Regions from separate parts of the Streptomyces sp. NPDC031100 genome, predicted to be linked through region 2. Evidence: predicted binding sites of a transcription regulator. Region 2 holds the regulator's gene; the other holds the start of a gene.
The links. The regulator HrcA, encoded in region 2, represses chaperone genes, less so after heat shock. The targets are predictions, from matches to a motif close to TTNGCACTCNGNNNNNCNGAGTGCNAA.
Positions count from the first base shown of each region.

Region 1: the regulator HrcA is predicted to act here: its motif matches at 1,542-1,568, upstream of groES (co-chaperone GroES).

Region 1 covers NZ_JBVIGN010000012.1:284,696-288,101, reverse strand. Annotated here, with positions in the region: gene ACZ5DS_RS31300 (polysaccharide deacetylase family protein) at 1-593, shown strand, start outside; gene ACZ5DS_RS31295 (polysaccharide deacetylase family protein) at 617-1,411, shown strand; gene groES (co-chaperone GroES) at 1,716-2,024, shown strand; gene groL (chaperonin GroEL) at 2,146-3,406, shown strand, end outside.
Region 2 covers NZ_JBVIGN010000023.1:42,751-46,156, forward strand. Annotated here, with positions in the region: gene ACZ5DS_RS40800 (DUF3097 domain-containing protein) at 1-33, opposite strand, end outside; gene ACZ5DS_RS40805 (MBL fold metallo-hydrolase) at 68-790, opposite strand; gene hrcA (heat-inducible transcriptional repressor HrcA) at 988-2,004, shown strand; gene dnaJ (molecular chaperone DnaJ) at 2,005-3,141, shown strand; gene ACZ5DS_RS40820 (nitronate monooxygenase) at 3,242-3,406, shown strand, end outside.

The sequences.
Region 1 (3,406 bases), on a different contig from region 2:
AGAACCTGCCCCCGGTCTTCACCAGGATCCCCACCAGGCAGAAGGTCGTGTTCCTCACCATCGACGACGGCGCCGAGAAGGACCCCGCCTTCCTGCGCATGATGAGCGACCTGAAGATCCCCTACACGGCCTTCCTCAGCAACTACCTGGTCGAGGACGACTACGGCTACTTCCGCCGGATGCAGTCCGAGGGTCACACCCTCAACAACCACACCCTCACCCACCCCTATCTGCCCGGCCTGTCCTACGAGGAGCAGAGGGACGAGATCTGCGGCATGCAGGCCGTCATGAAGAAGCAGTTCGGCAGGGCACCCACCGTCTTCCGCCCGCCCTACGGCAACTACAACGGCGACACCCTGCGCGCCGCCAAGGCCTGCGGGATCAAGTACGCGCCGATCTGGGACGAGGAGGTCTTCGTCGACCACTGGGAGTACCGCGACTGGGACCGCAGCCTGCACCCCGGCGACATCGTCCTCACCCACTTCCGCGGCCTCGACGACTGGGACGGCACGATGGTCGACGACATGCGCCGGTTCCTGAACAAGGTCACGCGCGAGGGATACGCCGTGGCACGCCTGGAGGACTACCTGTGAGCCGCCGGGGGCGACCGGGAAGCGTGCGGGCCCCGCTGGCCGCCGTACTCGCCTCCACCCTGCTCCTCGCGGGCTGCGCCCAGTCCGTCGACCCCATCGAACGCCTGGGCAAGCGGGCGGCCCAGGGAGTACGGCCGTCGAGCCCGGCCGCGGACGAGCCGTACCGCCGCTGGGGCCTGGCCGCCCCGCTCGCCGCGCCGCCCCGCCCCCCGACGGCCCACCGCACGGGTGTCGCCCCGCCCCGGGTCGTGGACCACGTCGCCACCGCCGACCGGGTCGTCTTCCTCACCTACGACGACGGCGCCGAACGGGACCCGCGCTTCGTCGACATGGTCCGCGACCTGAGACTTCCGGTCAGCTTCTTCCTCACCGACAGCGTCGTGGGACCCGGCTACGGCCACTTCGCCCGCCTGCGCGCGGTCGGCGCCGACATCGAGAACCACACCCTCGACCACCCGGCGATGCCCGGACTGCCGTACGCCGGCCAGCGCGCCGAGATCTGCGGCCAGCAGGACAAACTCAGGTCCCGCTTCGGCCTGCTCCCCCGCCTCTTCCGCCCGCCCTACGGCACGTACGACACCACGACCCTGCGCGCCGCCGCCGACTGCGGCATCTCCGCGCTCGTCCTGTGGCGCGCCGCCATGACCTCCGACGGCATCTTCTACAGCCGCGGCGAACGCCGGCTGCGCCCGGGCGACATCGTCCTCGTCGGCCCCGACGAGGCCACGGGCCTGCCCCTCAAGGAACGCACGAAGCGCCTGCTGCGCCGGGTGCAGGCGAGCGGGCTGACGGTGGGCCGACTGGAGGACTACCTGTAGCTGTGCTTTTCGGCGCCGACCGGCAACCGCCGGCCCGTCGTGGGGGTCCCCCCGCTCGAGCGAAGCCGAGAGCGGGGGAGTTCGAGGACGAGGCCGTTCAGGCCGATAACCCCGCGACGCGCCGCAGGCATTGGCACTCCGCTTGACCGAGTGCTAATCGCGGTCATAGTCTCGGCTCTGGCACTCCCCCATGGAGAGTGCCAACAAACGCGACGGGCAGGTCCGGCACCCGCGACGACGGATCGACCTGGTCGCCACCTCAGACAGTTAACCCCGTGAGATCTCCGAAGGGGGAGGTCGGATCGTGACGACCACCAGCTCCAAGGTTGCCATCAAGCCGCTCGAGGACCGCATCGTGGTCCAGCCGCTCGACGCCGAGCAGACCACCGCTTCTGGCCTGGTCATCCCGGACACCGCGAAGGAGAAGCCCCAGGAGGGCGCCGTCCTCGCCGTGGGCCCGGGCCGCTTCGAGAACGGCGAGCGTCTGCCGCTCGACGTCAAGGTCGGCGACGTCGTCCTGTACAGCAAGTACGGCGGCACCGAGGTGAAGTACAACGGCGAGGAGTTCCTCGTCCTCTCGGCTCGCGACGTCCTCGCGATCATCGAGAAGTAGTCACCTCAAGCAACCCAGTTGCTTCCAGCTGCGCCCCTGGCCCCCGCGACCACCCAAGAAGCCGGGCGCCCGGGGCGCAGTTCTTTTTTCACCCACAGATTTCGAGAGGGCTCCCGCTGTCATGGCGAAGATCCTGAAGTTCGACGAGGACGCCCGTCGCGCCCTCGAGCGCGGCGTCAACAAGCTGGCCGACACGGTGAAGGTGACGATCGGCCCCAAGGGCCGCAACGTCGTCATCGACAAGAAGTTCGGCGCCCCCACCATCACCAACGACGGTGTCACCATCGCCCGCGAGATCGAGGTCGAGGACCCGTACGAGAACCTCGGCGCGCAGCTGGTGAAGGAGGTGGCGACCAAGACCAACGACATCGCTGGTGACGGCACCACCACCGCCACCGTGCTCGCCCAGGCGCTGGTGCGCGAGGGCCTGAAGAACGTCGCCGCGGGTGCCTCCCCGGCCGCCCTGAAGAAGGGCATCGACGCCGCGGTCAAGGCCGTCTCCGACGACCTGCTCGCCACGGCCCGCCCGATCGACGAGAAGTCCGACATCGCCGCCGTCGCCGCGCTGTCCGCCCAGGACCAGCAGGTCGGCGAGCTCATCGCCGAGGCGATGGACAAGGTCGGCAAGGACGGTGTCATCACCGTCGAGGAGTCCAACACCTTCGGTCTGGAGCTGGACTTCACCGAGGGCATGGCCTTCGACAAGGGCTACCTGTCGCCGTACTTCGTGACGGACCAGGAGCGCATGGAGGCCGTCCTGGAGGACCCGTACATCCTCATCAACCAGGGCAAGATCTCCTCCATCCAGGACCTGCTGCCGCTGCTGGAGAAGGTCATCCAGGCGGGTGCCTCCAAGCCGCTGCTGATCATCGCCGAGGACGTCGAGGGCGAGGCCCTCTCCACCCTCGTCGTGAACAAGATCCGCGGCACCTTCAACGCGGTCGCGGTGAAGGCCCCCGGCTTCGGCGACCGCCGCAAGGCGATGCTGCAGGACATGGCGGTCCTCACCGGCGCCACGGTCATCTCCGAGGAGGTCGGCCTCAAGCTCGACCAGGCCGGCCTGGACGTGCTGGGCTCCGCCCGCCGCGTGACGGTCACCAAGGACGACACGACCATCGTCGACGGCGCCGGCAAGTCCGAGGACGTCCACGGCCGCGTCAACCAGATCAAGGCCGAGATCGAGAACACCGACTCCGACTGGGACCGCGAGAAGCTCCAGGAGCGCCTCGCGAAGCTGGCCGGCGGCGTGTGCGTGATCAAGGTCGGCGCCGCCACCGAGGTGGAGCTGAAGGAGAAGAAGCACCGTCTGGAGGACGCCATCTCCGCGACCCGCGCCGCGGTCGAGGAGGGCATCGTCTCCGGTGGTGGCTCCGCGCTGGTCC
Region 2 (3,406 bases):
CGGCGGGGTCAGGTCGGCGGAGTACTGGCGCATTCGGATGACGATAGGAGAAGCGTCGGACCCCCGCTCACGACACGCCGAAACGTGCTGCCAGCTCGTCGCGTTGCCGTCGTACGAAGGCCGCGTCGACCACCGCTCCGTGACCGGGCACGTACAGCGCGTCCTCGCCGCCGAGGGCGAGCAACCGGTCGAGCGCGGCCGGCCACTGCGACGGTACGGCGTCCGGGCCCGCCTGGGGTTCGCCGGACTCCTCCACCAGGTCGCCGCAGAAGACGATCTCCGGGGTGCCGGGGACGAGGACCGCGAGATCGTGGGCCGTGTGGCCGGGGCCCACGTTGGCCAGCAGCGCCTGGCGGCCGTCGCCGAGGTCCAGCGTCCACTCGCCCGAGACCAGGTGGCGGGGAGGGGTCAGCGCAGCCGCCGCCTCGTCCGCGTCCGTCGCCGGCAGGCCGTTCCTGATCGCATCCGCTCGCAGTTCCTCGCGCTCGTACGCGAACACCGCGTCCATGCCCACCGCCGCGTACACCTCCGCCCCGGCGAACGCGGGCGCGCCGAGGACGTGGTCGAAGTGGGGATGGGTGAGCGCGAGATGGGTCACACGGCGCCCCGCCAGCCGCTGCGCCTGCTCCCGCACCCGCGCGCCCTCGGCCAGGCTCGAGCCGGCGTCGACCACCAGGGCCGTACCCTCCCCGAGAATCAGGCCCGTCGTGCAGTCCCAGCCGGGCAGCCGGCACCGTCCGACCCCGGGGGCCAGCCGCTCCCAGCCCAGCTCTTCCCAAGTCACCGTCATACCGCGACGCTATCCGTACCACCGTCCCCCACTCTCGACTTCGCTCGAGCGGGGGGACCCCATCGGCCCGACCGACCTTGCCCAGTCAGTACCCCACGCCCGTACACTGGGCTCGGGAATGCTGGCACTCGGACACGCAGAGTGCCAGGCGGACGACCCGAAGGGCCGAGGGGACGACATGCTGGAGGTGCGCGCGAATGCTGAGTGAACGCAGGCTTCAGGTACTGCGCGCCATCGTCCAGGACTACGTCGGCACCGAGGAGCCGGTCGGGTCGAAGGCCCTGACCGAGCGGCACAACCTCGGGGTCTCCCCGGCCACCGTCCGCAACGACATGGCAGCCCTGGAGGACGAGGGGTTCATCGCGCAGCCGCACACCAGTGCCGGGCGCATCCCCACCGACAAGGGCTACCGGCTGTTCGTGGACAAGCTCGCGGGCGTCAAGCCGATGACGGCGCCCGAGCGGCGGGCGATCCAGAACTTCCTCGACGGCGCCGTCGATCTCGACGATGTGGTGGCGCGGACCGTGCGGCTGCTCGCGCAGCTGACCCGGCAGGTCGCCGTCGTGCAGTACCCGTCCCTGACCCGGTCCACCGTGCGGCACGTGGAGCTGCTCTCGCTCGCGCCCGCGCGCGTGATGCTCGTGCTGATCACGGACACCGGCCGGGTCGAGCAGCGGATGGTCGACTGCCCGGCGCCGTTCGGTGAGGCGTCCCTGGCGGACCTCAGGGCCCGGCTGAACAGCCGGGTCGCGGGCCGCCGCTTCACCGACGTACCGCGCCTGGTCGAGGACCTGCCCGAGGCCTTCGAGTCCGAGGACCGCGGTACGGTCTCCACGGTGCTCTCCACCCTGCTGGAGACACTCGTCGAGGAGAACGAGGAGCGGCTGATGATCGGCGGCACCGCCAATCTCACCCGCTTCGGACATGACTTCCCCCTCACGATCCGGCCCGTCCTGGAGGCCCTGGAGGAGCAGGTCGTGCTCCTCAAGCTCCTCGGCGAGGCGGGGGATTCGGGCATGACCGTGCGCATCGGGCACGAGAACGCCTACGAGGGACTCAACTCCACCTCTGTCGTGTCGGTCGGTTACGGTTCGGGCGGCGAGGCGGTTGCCAAGCTCGGCGTGGTCGGACCGACCCGCATGGATTACCCGGGAACGATGGGAGCGGTACGCGCAGTGGCACGGTACGTCGGACAGATCCTGGCGGAGTCGTAAGTGGCCACGGACTACTACGCCGTTCTCGGCGTGCGCCGCGACGCGTCGCAGGATGAGATCAAGAAGGCGTTCCGTCGGCTCGCGCGCGAGCTGCACCCGGACGTCAACCCCGACCCGAAGACGCAGGAGCGGTTCAAGGAGATCAACGCCGCTTACGAGGTGCTGTCGGACCCGCAGAAGAAGCAGGTCTACGACCTCGGCGGCGACCCGCTCTCCCAGGCCGGCGGCGCCGGCGCGGGCGGCTTCGGGGCCGGTGGCTTCGGCAACTTCTCCGACATCATGGACGCGTTCTTCGGTACGGCGTCGCAGCGCGGCCCGCGCTCGCGCACCCGGCGCGGCCAGGACGCGATGATCCGCATCGAGGTCGAGCTGGACGAGGCGGCCTTCGGGACGACCAAGGACATCCAGGTCGACACCGCGGTCGTCTGCAACACCTGCAACGGTGAGGGCGCGGCCCCCGGCACGTCCGCGCAGACGTGTGACATGTGCCGCGGGCGCGGTGAGGTCTCGCAGGTCACCCGGTCCTTCCTGGGCCAGGTCATGACCTCGCGGCCCTGCCCCCAGTGCCAGGGCTTCGGCACGGTCGTGCCGACCCCGTGCCCGGAGTGCGCCGGCGACGGCCGCGTCCGCTCCCGTCGCACGCTCACCGTCAAGATCCCGGCCGGTGTCGACAACGGCACGCGGATCCAGCTCGCCGGTGAGGGCGAGGTCGGGCCCGGTGGCGGTCCGGCCGGTGACCTGTACGTAGAGATCCACGAGCTGCCGCACCCGACCTTCCAGCGGCGCGGTGACGATCTGCACTGCACGGTGACGATCCCGATGACCGCGGCGGCCCTCGGTACCAAGGTGCCGCTGGAGACCCTGGACGGCATGGAGGAGGTCGACATCCGGCCCGGCACCCAGTCCGGCCAGTCGATCCCGCTCCACAACCGCGGTGTCACGCATCTGCGCGGCGGCGGCCGGGGCGACCTGATCGTGCACGTCGAGGTCACGACCCCGACGAAGCTCGACCCCGAGCAGGAGCGGCTGCTGCGCGAGCTGGCGAAGCTGCGCGGTGAGGAACGACCGCAGGGTCAGTTCCAGCCGGGTCAGCAGGGGCTGTTCTCTCGGTTGAAGGATGCGTTCAACGGGCGCTGAGGCCTCTCGGAAGGGGTGCCTCGGCACCCCTTATGCCAGTGTCCTATGCCGCGGGAAGCCCGGATTCGGACTTGTTCGGAGGACGTGACAACATGCCGTCATGTCCTCCGCACTGACCGATCTCTTCCCCCACCCGATCGTGCAGGCCCCCATGGCGGGCGGTGTCTCCGTCCCGCAGCTCGCCGCCGCCGTGTCCGAGGCGGGCGGTCTCGGGTTCCTCGCCGCCGGATACAAGACCGCCGACGGCATGTACCAGGAGATCAAG